2 regions of the Pseudomonas sp. B21-040 genome follow, and region 1 is predicted to be linked to the other one. Evidence: predicted binding sites of a transcription regulator. Region 1 holds the regulator's gene; the other holds the start of a gene.

Region 1 (5,712 bases):
CGATGGTTCCCGACATCGATGAGCCCCGTCAGGCCTGGCGCATGTTGCTGGCGCACCTGGCGCGGATGATTGCCACGCCGGAAGTCGAACCACTGGAAGAGGGCGGTGTGATTGCCATGGTCGGTCCTGCCGGCATGGGCAAGACCACCACGCTGGCCAAACTCGCGGCCCGTTACGTGCTTAAGTACGGCGCGCAGAACATCGCGCTGGTGAGCATGGACAGCTTCCGCATCGGTGCCCAGGAACAACTCAAGACGTTGGGGCGTATCCTCAATGTGTCGGTAACCCACGTCGATCCGGGCCAGTCCCTGGTTCAGGCACTGGAGCCGCTGCTGCGCAAACGCGTCGTGCTGATCGATACCGCGGGCCTTCAGGCCAGCGATCCGGCACTGCGCATGCAGCTTGAAAGCCTGGCCGGACGTGGCATCAAATCAAAAAATTATCTGGTATTGGCAACCACCAGCCAGAAACAGGTTCTAACAGCCGCTTATCACAGTTACAAGCGCTGCGGGCTCGCTGGCTGCATCCTGACTAAACTGGATGAAACGGCAAGTCTGGGCGAGGTGTTAAGCCTGGCGATCAGTCATGAGTTACCGGTGGCCTACCTGACTGACGGTCCGCGGATTCCGGATGATTTGCATCTGCCGCGTCGTCATCAATTGGTCAGCCGTGCCGTCAGCGTACAAATGCAGGAAGAACCCAGCGAAGAAGCCATGGCTGACATGTTCGCTGATATTTACCACAGCCCGACCAAGCAGGTTGGCTAAGGTAGTAATGAACAGTTTTTGTACCTACATCGATGGTCTGCCATGCATTGTTCCAATTGCGAACGCGCAGCCAGTAATGTGGCCTCCGTCTATGCAAGACAAGGTAAAGAAATAACATGGGCAGCATGCATCCCGTACAGGTGATCGCGGTGACCGGCGGCAAGGGTGGCGTCGGCAAGACTAACGTGTCAGTGAATTTGTCGCTGGCCCTGGCTGAGCTCGGCCGTCGCGTCATGCTGTTGGACGCTGACCTGGGCCTGGCGAACGTTGACGTCCTGCTGGGACTGACACCCAAACGTACCCTGGCCGACGTGATCGAAGGCCGCTGCGAGCTGCGCGACGTTCTGTTGCAAGGGCCGGGCGGTATTCGAATCGTTCCGGCGGCGTCCGGTACACAGAGCATGGTTCACTTGAGCCCGGCGCAACACGCCGGCCTGATCCAGGCGTTCAGTGATATTGGCGACAACCTCGACGTACTGGTCATCGACACCGCTGCAGGTATTGGTGACTCGGTAGTCAGTTTTGTTCGCGCGGCCCAGGAAGTATTGCTGGTGGTCTGCGATGAGCCCACCTCGATCACTGACGCCTACGCGCTGATCAAATTGCTCAACCGCGATTACGGCATGAACCGCTTCCGTGTCCTGGCCAACATGGCCCAGAGCCCGCAAGAAGGTCGCAACCTGTTCGCCAAGTTGACCAAAGTCACCGATCGCTTCCTCGACGTCGCCCTGCAATACGTCGGCGCGGTGCCTTACGACGAAAGCGTGCGCAAGGCCGTGCAGAAACAGCGCGCCGTGTACGAAGCCTTCCCGCGTTCCAAGTGTGCCCTGGCGTTCAAGGCCATCGCTCAGAAGGTCGATACGTGGCCGTTGCCTGCCAACCCGCGTGGGCACCTGGAGTTTTTCGTCGAGCGCCTCGTGCAACAGACCGCAGGACCCGTCCTATGACAGCCAGTGGCTACAACCTCTACAAGAAGTCGGCGCGTGACGCGCAGTACGAGCTGATCGAGCGTTACGCGCCACTGGTCAAACGCATTGCTTACCATTTGCTGGCGCGTCTGCCAGCCAGTGTGCAGGTTGAAGATTTGATTCAGGCCGGGATGATCGGCCTGCTGGAAGTATCGACCAAATACGACGCCAGCAAAGGCGCGAGTTTCGAGACGTACGCGGGCATACGAATCCGCGGCGCAATGCTCGATGAAGTGCGCAAGGGGGACTGGGCGCCACGCTCGGTCCACCGAAATACCCGCATGGTCAGTGACGCAATTCGCTCTATTGAAGCTAAAACCGGCCGTGACGCTAAAGATCACGAGGTTGCGGCCGAACTCCAATTGAGTCTCGACGATTATTACGGGATTTTGAACGACACCCTGGGCAGCCGCCTATTCAGTTTCGACGATCTGTTGCAAGACGGCGAACACGAAGGGCTGCACGAGGATGGCGCGAGTGCTCATCTCGAACCGTCACGCGATCTGGAAGATGAACGCTTCCAGGCGGCGCTGGCGGACGCGATTGCCAATTTGCCGGAGCGCGAGCGACTGGTGTTGGCGCTGTACTACGACGAAGAGTTGAATCTCAAGGAAATCGGTGAGGTCCTGGGGGTCAGCGAATCGCGGGTCAGCCAGTTACACAGCCAGTGCGCGGCCCGCTTGCGGGGGCGTTTGGGGGAGTGGCGAGCGCGCTGAAGGCAGTGTGGGGACACTGCGAACGTGGCTGGTGCGGTTTTGAACGGCACCGGTTGCGATCTGTTGTGCTCCAGACAGTCATCGAATGCATTGCCGGATTGATTGAAATGGCGCGTCCAGGTGCTGGGCGCGTTTAAGACTGCTTGGAGGTCGAATTGGACAAGAACATGAAAATCCTCATCGTTGATGACTTCTCAACGATGCGGCGGATCATAAAAAACCTGTTGCGTGACCTTGGGTTCACCAACACGGTCGAGGCCGACGATGGCACTACTGCCATTCCGGTTCTCAACAGCGGGAGCATCGACTTTCTGGTAACGGACTGGAACATGCCTGGCATGACCGGTATCGACTTGCTGCGTCACGTGCGCGCCGATGAAAAGCTCAAGCACCTGCCGGTGCTGATGGTGACCGCTGAAGCCAAGCGCGAGCAGATCATTGAAGCAGCCCAGGCCGGTGTAAACGGCTACGTGGTCAAACCCTTCACGGCCCAGGCGTTGAAAGAAAAAATCGAGAAGATTTTCGAACGCATCGGTTGATCCACTGCGCCACGGGGGAGCTATGGAGCATAAAGAATCTTCACTGGGCGATTTTGAATCGACCCTGAAAAAACACGCCGTCGAACTGGTCGCCAGCCTTGAAAAAGGCAGGTTCGGCGAGGCTGTGCAACTGATCCATGAGCTCAATCAGACCCGTGACCGCGGCCTGTATCAGGAAGTGGGCAAGCTCACTCGCGAGCTGCACAGCGCGATCGTCAACTTCCAGATTGACCCGAACATGCCGCAAGCCGAGGAAGTGTCACAGATCACGGACGCCACCGAGCGCCTGGGGTATGTGGTCAAGCTCACCGAGGCCGCGGCCAACCGCACCATGGACCTGGTGGAAAGCGCCACGCCGCTGGTCAACAACCTGAGCGATGAAGCCCAGGCGTTGAGCACCGACTGGAGCCGGTTCATGCGTCGTGAAGTCGGGGCTGAAGAGTTTCGTGAACTGGCCCGTCGGGTCGACGGTTTTCTGACTCGCAGTATCGAAGACAACCGCATGGTGTCGAGCAACCTCAACGACATCCTGCTGGCTCAGGATTACCAGGACCTCACCGGTCAGGTCATCAAGCGTGTGACCCAATTGGTCACCGAAGTTGAAAGCAATTTGCTCAAGCTCGTACTCATGGCCAGCCAGGTAGACCGCTTTGCGGGTATCGAACATGACCGTGAATCGATGCTGGCTGAAAAAGATCCGCAAAAACATCTCTCTCAGGGTGAAGGTCCGCAGATTCATGCCGATAAAAGAGAAGACGTTGTGTCCGGTCAGGACGATGTGGACGATTTGCTATCCAGCCTGGGATTTTAGAGTTTTAGCATTCTAGGTTTTTTAGGTTTTTAAACCTGTTAGGAGCACCCCATACATGAGCTTCGGCGCCGATGAAGAGATCCTTCAGGATTTCCTGGTTGAGGCCGGCGAGATTCTAGAGCAACTGTCCGAACAGCTGGTCGAGCTTGAGAGCCGACCGGATGATGCGGACTTGCTCAATGCAATTTTTCGCGGTTTTCACACTGTAAAAGGGGGCGCCGGCTTCCTCCAGCTCAACGAGCTGGTGGAGTGCTGCCATATCGCCGAGAACGTGTTCGACATCCTGCGCAAGGGTGAGCGTCGCGTTGATTCAGAACTGATGGACGTGGTGCTCGAAGCGCTGGACGCGGTGAACAGCATGTTCAGCGAAGTCCGCGAGCGCAGCCCGATCACGGCTGCCACACCTGAATTGCTGGCAGCTCTGGCCCGACTGGCCGAGCCGCAAACGGCTGATGAAGCTGCACCGGTCGCTGAAGTGTTTGAAGCGCCTGCCGCTGAAGCCGAATCGGGCGACATCACCGATAACGAATTCGAACAACTGCTGGACTCGCTCAATGCCGTCAAGGCTCAAGCTGAGGCTCCGGCGGCTGCACCTGCACCAACGCCTTCCAGCGATGCCGCTGCGAGCGACGAAATCACCGATGCCGAGTTCGAGTCCTTGCTCGATCAACTGCACGGTAAAGGCCAGTTCGCTGTCGATGCCGTGGCCGCCGCGCCAGCTGCACCAGCCGCCCCGAAAGCGGCAGGCGATAGCTCCGACATTACCGACGACGAATTTGAAGCACTGCTCGACCAGTTGCACGGCAAAGGCAACTTTGCGGTGGATGCGCTGGAGTCGGCCATTGCTTCTGTGCCAGTTCCTGCTGCGCCAACTGCAGCGGCGGCGGGTGGTGATCTGATCTCCGATCACGAGTTCGAATCGCTGCTCGACGAATTGCACGGTAAAGGCAAGTTCAGCGAAGTCGGCACAGGTTCTGCTGTATCGAATGTCGCGGCACCCGTCGCCAAGGCTGCCGCACCGGCCCCGATCGCCAAGGCGCCTGAACCGAAAGCTGAAACACCGAAACCAGCCGCCACTGCTGCACCGGCCCCGGTCCGTGCTCCAGCCGCGCCGCCACCGGAAAAACCGGCCAGCGAAGCCGAGACCACCGTGCGGGTCGATACCGCTCGCCTCGACGAAATCATGAACATGGTGGGCGAATTGGTGCTGGTGCGTAACCGCCTGGTTCGCCTGGGTGCCAACAGTGCCGACGAGGCAATGTCCAAGGCTGTGTCGAACCTCGACGTGGTCACGGCTGACTTGCAAACCGCGGTCATGAAGACCCGGATGCAACCGATCAAGAAAGTCTTCGGGCGCTTCCCGCGCCTGGTTCGCGACCTGGCTCGCCAGCTCAAGAAAGAGATCAACCTGGAACTGGTCGGTGAAGAAACCGACCTCGACAAGAACCTCGTCGAGGCCCTGGCCGACCCGCTGGTCCACTTGGTACGCAACGCGGTCGACCACGGCATCGAGTCGCCGGAAGAACGCGAAGCTTCGGGCAAGTCCCGTGGCGGCCGGGTGGTCCTTGCTGCCGAACAGGAAGGCGACCACATCCTGCTGTCGATTTCCGATGACGGCAAAGGCATGGACCCGAACGTCCTGCGTTCCATCGCGGTTAAACGCGGTGTGATGGACAAGGATGCGGCCGATCGCTTGAGCGATACCGAGTGCTACAACCTGATTTTTGCGCCAGGGTTCTCGACCAAAACCGAGATCTCCGACGTGTCGGGTCGTGGCGTGGGCATGGACGTGGTGAAAACCAAGATTTCCCAGCTCAACGGTTCGATCAACATTTACTCGACCAAGGGCCAGGGTTCGAAAATCGTCATCAAGGTGCCGTTGACCCTGGCGATCATGCCGACGCTGATGGT
Region 2 (5,712 bases), 3.3 Mb from region 1:
GGACATTTCGCCATTGGCCGAGGCGGAGGGGGACGCGACAGCGAGGATTGGTAGTGTCTTGAGACCGCTCTCGCGGGCAAGCCTTCTCTCCCAGGTTCACGCAAAACCCCGGGAATGGGCTTGCCCGCGAAGGGGCCGGTTCAGACACTAGATACGGAAACTGCCTACCAACTGCTTGAGTCGCGCTGCCTGCTGCTCAAGGTCGGAGCACGCCCGCAATGTCGATTGCAGGTTTTCCACACCTTCCTGATTGAGGGTGTTGATCTCGGTAATGTCGACGTTGATCGACTCCACCACCGCGGTCTGTTCTTCAGTCGCCGTCGCCACCGACTGGTTCATCCCGTCGATTTCTCCGATGCGCAAGGTCACGCTGTTCAAGCGCTCGCCCGCCAGGTTGGCGATTTCCACGCTGTCCTGACTGTGGCGCTGGCTGTCGCTCATGGTACTGACGGACTCACGGGCGCCGACTTGCAGTTCCTCGATCATGGTCTGCACCTGCTGTGCCGACTCCTGAGTGCGGTGTGCGAGGTTGCGCACTTCGTCGGCCACCACCGCAAAACCACGTCCGGCTTCACCGGCACGGGCCGCTTCGATGGCCGCGTTCAGTGCCAACAAGTTGGTTTGTTGGGAGATGCTGGTGATCACTTCGAGAATTTGCCCGATGTTCACGGTTTTGCTGTTTAGCGATTCGATATTGGTGCTCGAAGCGCTGAGCATGCTCGACAGTTGATTCATCGCTTTGATGCTGCGATCCACCACTTGCTGGCCGTCTTCGGCCAGGCTGCGGGCATCACTGGCCTGGCTCGACGCTTGAGCGGCGTTACGAGCGATTTCCTGGGCGGCGGCACCGAGCTGATTGATCGCTGCGGCCACGCTGCTGGTGCGCGAGGCTTGTTGGTCGGAGTTGAACATCGACGAGTTCGACGCGGCGACCACACGCAGGGCCACTTCGTTGACCTGGCCGGTGGCCGAGGACACTTCACGGATCGAACCGTGGATACGCTCCACGAAACGGTTGAACGCCGTGCCGAGAACGCCAAATTCGTCGTTGTTTTCAATGGTCAGGCGCTTGGTCAGGTCGCCTTCACCGTCGGCAATGTCGGCCATCGCGCGGGTCATGACGTGCAACGGCTGGATCAGGATGCGGATCAGCATGCCCAGCAACGCGATGATGATGGCCACGGCGATGACGGTCGCTACGACCGCCGAGGCGCGGAATTCGCTGAGCATTGCGTAGGCTTTGTCTTTATCCACCGACAGACCGATGTACCAGTTCACCGAGGACAGGCCTTTGATCGGGGTGAACGTGACGATGCGGGTCTTGCCGTCAACGTCGACTTCACTTAAGTCGTTGCTGATGCGCGGGGTGTTTTTCGGAAACGCCTCGCTCAGGGACTTCATCACCAGGGCTTTGTCCGGGTGAACCAGGATCTTGCCGTCGGCGCTGACCAGGAAGGCATAACCCATGCCGTTGAAGTCCAGCGCGTTGAGGCTGTCGGCGATCACTTGCAAGCTCAGGTCACCGCCGACCACACCGATGTTTTGACCGTCTTTGAGCACACTGTTGACGATGGAAATGACCAATTGGCCAGACGCGAGATCGATGTACGGTTCGGTCAGTGCCGAGCCGCTGGCGCTTTGGGCACTCTTGTACCAAGGGCGAGCGCGAGGGTCATAGCCATCCGGCATTTTGCTGTCTGGGCGGATGATGAAGGTGCCATCCTTGTTGCCCAGATAGGCGCCCATGAAGGTTGACGTCACCGCCTTCTGTTCAAGAAGCTTGGAGACGTTGCCGGTGTCAGCGTTCAATGCGACGTTTTGTGACAGGTTTTCGATCAACAGGCTACGGCCCGCCAGCCAGGTATGGATATTGTTGGCCGTCACGCTGCCCATTTCTTGCAGGTAGTTGTCGAGATTGCTGCGTATTGCATTGCGCTGCAGATAGTCGTTGTACAGAGTAAACGAAGCGAAGGCTGCAATTACGACGAGGGCGGCGGCAAGCAAGATTTTATGGCTGAAGCGCAGGTTTTTGTTCATGGCTTGGGGTTCCGCTAAGGTCTTAATGTCCTGAGCGTGCTTTTATAAAGGCACGCAAAATGGGCAGTGTTGAAAATAAGCTGATATTTCCGTCCTCTCCTTAGGGAATTACCGACGCTAATTTCTGTGTAGTCTCGGTTTTTGTATCGGCCGTGCCGGCTCAAAGATTAACCATGGGTGACAAAATGCCTGACTCATTGCAACTCGTTCTCGGCGCTGACCTTGCCGGCGAGCCCATCGCCCAGGCCATGCGTCTGGCGAACCGCCACGGTCTGGTCGCAGGCGCTACCGGGACGGGTAAAACCGTCACGTTGCAGCGCATGGCCGAAGCCTTCAGCGATGCCGGGGTGGCGGTGTTTGCCGCCGACATCAAGGGCGACTTGTGCGGTCTCGGCGCCGCCGGCAACCCGCAAGGCAAGATCGCCGAACGCATTGCCGGGATGCCGTGGCTGAACCACAAGCCCCAGGCGTATCCGGTGACCCTGTGGGACATTCATGGCCAGTCCGGTCATCCATTGCGCACAACCTTGAGTGAAATGGGCCCGTTGTTGCTCGGCAGCCTGCTGGAACTGACCGACAGTCAACAGTCGGCGCTGTATGCGGCGTTCAAGGTGGCGGATCGCGAAGGGCTATTGCTGCTCGATCTCAAGGATCTGAAGGCGCTGCTCAATCACCTGCGCGACCACCCCGAATTGCTCGGGGATGACGCTGCGTTGATGACCACCGGCTCAAGTCAGGCGCTGCTGCGGCGTCTGGCGACCCTGGAGCAACAAGGCGCCGAAGCGCTGTTTGGCGAGCCGGCGCTGCAACTCGAAGACATCCTGCAGCCAACCGCTGACGGTCGCGGGCGCATTCATTTGCTGGATGCCAGTCGCCTGGTGCACGAAGCACCGAAGGTTTATGCGACCTTCCTGCTCTGGTTGCTGGCTGAATTGTTCGAACAATTGCCGGAGCGCGGCGATGCGGACAAACCGCTGCTGGCGCTGTTTTTCGACGAGGCACATTTGCTGTTCGCGGGCACGCCCAAGGCGTTGCAGGACCGCTTGGAACAAGTGGTGCGACTGATTCGCTCGAAAGGCGTGGGGGTGTATTTCGTCACCCAGTCGCCGGGCGACTTACCGGATGACGTGCTGGCGCAGTTGGGTTTGCGCGTTCAGCACGGCTTGCGCGCGTTCACGGCCAAGGAACAGAAATCCTTGCGCGCCGTGGCCGAGGGTTTTCGGCCGAACCCGGCGTTCGATACCTTGTCGGTTTTGACCGAGTTGGGGATTGGCGAGGCGCTGGTCGGCACGCTGGCCGATAAAGGCACGCCGGAGATGGTCCAGCGTGTATTGATCGCGCCACCGCAATCGAGGATCGGGCCCTTGAGCGAGGCGGAGCGTGCGGCGCTGGTGGCCGGTTCGCCGTTGCAGGGCCGTTATGACAAACCGATCGACCGTGAGTCGGCTTATGAAGTGCTGATGGGGCGCAAGGGGTTGGCCCCCGATCCCGATGCGACGCCGGCCAAGCCAGCACCCGAAGAGCCAAGCTTCACTGACCAGGCCGGGGAATTTCTGGGTACGGCAGCCGGGCAGGCGTTGAAGTCGGCCATGCGACAGGCGGCTAACCAGTTAGGCCGACAATTGGTGCGTGGGCTGATGGGCTCGCTGCTCGGCGGCAAAAAAAGCCGCTGAACCCTGTAGGGGCATGGCGTGCCCGCGATGAACGATAACGCGGAGTATCTGTTGCACTGCGGCGCGCCCATCGCGGGCAAGCCATGCGCCTACAGAAATCGGTGATCTCAGGTTTTGGGCTTGGCGTGGGCCGCCAGGCGTTCCAGGGCGGCCCGCAGATTCGGATCGCTGATGCTCTCGGCCGTGGCCTGAATGGTCGCGCCCGCGTTGGGCGACAAACTGATGGTGTGGCCAGCAGCCCCTTGTTGCACGGTTGGCGGCTGCACCTTGAACAGAATCCGCGTCAAACTGGCGAATTCATCAAACATTTGCAGTTGGCGATGCAGGCGCTTTTGCTGATAACGCAAGCGCGTTGCCCAATGACCATCGGTAATGATCAGCAGCAAACTGCCTTCGCGCCACGACGCCACATGGCAATGTTCACGGGCGGCAGGCTGCAATTGGCTTTCGAGCAGACGTTGTAAATGACCCAGGCGTTGAGCCTGGCTGAAAATGGCTTTCAGCGGCTTGGCTTCGCGAAGCAGAACGGCGGGTGCTCTGGCCGTGAGAGGGCGAAATGCCATGATCAGACACCTGAAGTAACAGAGCCGCTATGGTAGCAGAAAGCATCACGTGCACCCGACCCATTGCTTTGCGCTCGCTTTACCCATTAAATCAACAAGTAACTTCTGCAGTGAATGGCTTGAAGTTCAGCAAAAAGCCCTTATTTTAAGTGAGCCCCGTTACAACGCAGTGCATGCATCGTGGAATAACGCCACTTTCCTCACCATCGTTTCCGGGTAGAATGCTCGTTCGCATGCGGCCATGAGGGCTGCACGGGCGACTCTCGGGGCCGCCCTCCATCCCTTTAGTGTGGAAGATCCTGCCGATATGTTTGCGCCTTTGTTAAAGAAACTTTTTGGAAGCAAGAACGAGCGTGAAGTCAAACGCATGCTCAAGACGGTGCAATTCGTCAATGCCTTCGAAGAGCAAATGGTGGCCCTTTCGGACGATCAATTGCGTGCCAAGACAGACGAGTTCAAGGCCCGCATCGCCAAAGGGGAAACCCTCGACAAGCTGTTGCCAGAAGCCTTTGCGGTCGCCCGCGAAGCCGGCAAGCGCGTCATGGGTATGCGCCACTTCGATGTCCAGCTGATCGGCGGCATGACCTTGCATGAAGGCATGATCGCGGAAATGCGTACCGGTGAAGGCAAGACCCTGGTGGCGACACTGGGTGTTTACCTCAACGCGCTGTCCGGCAAGGGCGTGCACGTTGTCACCGTGAACGACTACCTGGCCCGTCGTGACGCCAACTGGATGCGTCCGCTCTATGAGTTCCTCGGCCTGACGGTCGGTGTGGTCACGCCATTCCAGCCGCCGGAAGAGAAGCGCCTGGCTTACGCCGCCGACATCACTTACGGCACCAACAACGAATTCGGTTTCGATTACCTGCGCGACAACATGGCGTTCAGCATGGAAGAAAAATTCCAGCGCGAACTCAATTTTGCCGTAATCGACGAAGTCGACTCCATCCTCATCGACGAAGCCCGTACTCCGCTGATCATTTCCGGTCAGGCCGAGGACAGCTCCAAGCTGTACATCGAGATCAACAAACTGATCCCGCGGCTGGAATTGCACATCGAAGAAGTTGAAGGCGAAGTCACCAAGGCCGGCCACTACACCGTTGACGAGAAGACCCGTCAGGTCGAACTCAACGAAGCCGGTCACCAGTTCGTTGAAGAGTCGCTGACCTCCCTCGGCCTGCTGGCTGAAGGCGAAAGCCTGTATTCGGCGCACAACCTGAGCCTGCTGACTCACGTTTACGCCGGTCTGCGTGCGCACAAACTGTTCCACCGCAACGTCGAGTACATCGTGCAGGACGGTCAGGTTGTCCTGGTCGACGAACACACCGGTCGTACCATGCCGGGCCGTCGTTTGTCCGAAGGCCTGCACCAGGCTATCGAAGCCAAGGAAAACCTGAACATTCAGGCCGAAAGCCAGACCCTGGCATCGACCACGTTCC

What was found. The regulator FliA, encoded in region 1, starts transcription of late flagellar genes. The targets are predictions, from matches to a motif close to CTAAAGTTTNNNNNNNNNNNGCCGNTAA.
Region 2: LOY55_RS24000 (methyl-accepting chemotaxis protein) is a predicted target of FliA. The motif match lies at 2,181-2,208, and genes of this name have one in related genera.

Annotation. Positions count from the first base shown of each region.
Region 1 is NZ_CP087176.1:1,722,882-1,728,593, forward strand. It holds gene flhF (flagellar biosynthesis protein FlhF) at 1-767, shown strand, start outside; gene fleN (flagellar synthesis regulator FleN) at 884-1,714, shown strand; gene fliA (RNA polymerase sigma factor FliA) at 1,711-2,451, shown strand; gene LOY55_RS07760 (chemotaxis response regulator CheY) at 2,619-2,990, shown strand; gene LOY55_RS07765 (protein phosphatase CheZ) at 3,013-3,801, shown strand; gene LOY55_RS07770 (chemotaxis protein CheA) at 3,857-5,712, shown strand, end outside.
Region 2 is NZ_CP087176.1:5,219,434-5,225,145, reverse strand. It holds gene LOY55_RS24000 (methyl-accepting chemotaxis protein) at 148-2,037, opposite strand; gene LOY55_RS23995 (helicase HerA-like domain-containing protein) at 2,223-3,710, shown strand; gene LOY55_RS23990 (DUF721 domain-containing protein) at 3,818-4,273, opposite strand; gene secA (preprotein translocase subunit SecA) at 4,581-5,712, shown strand, end outside.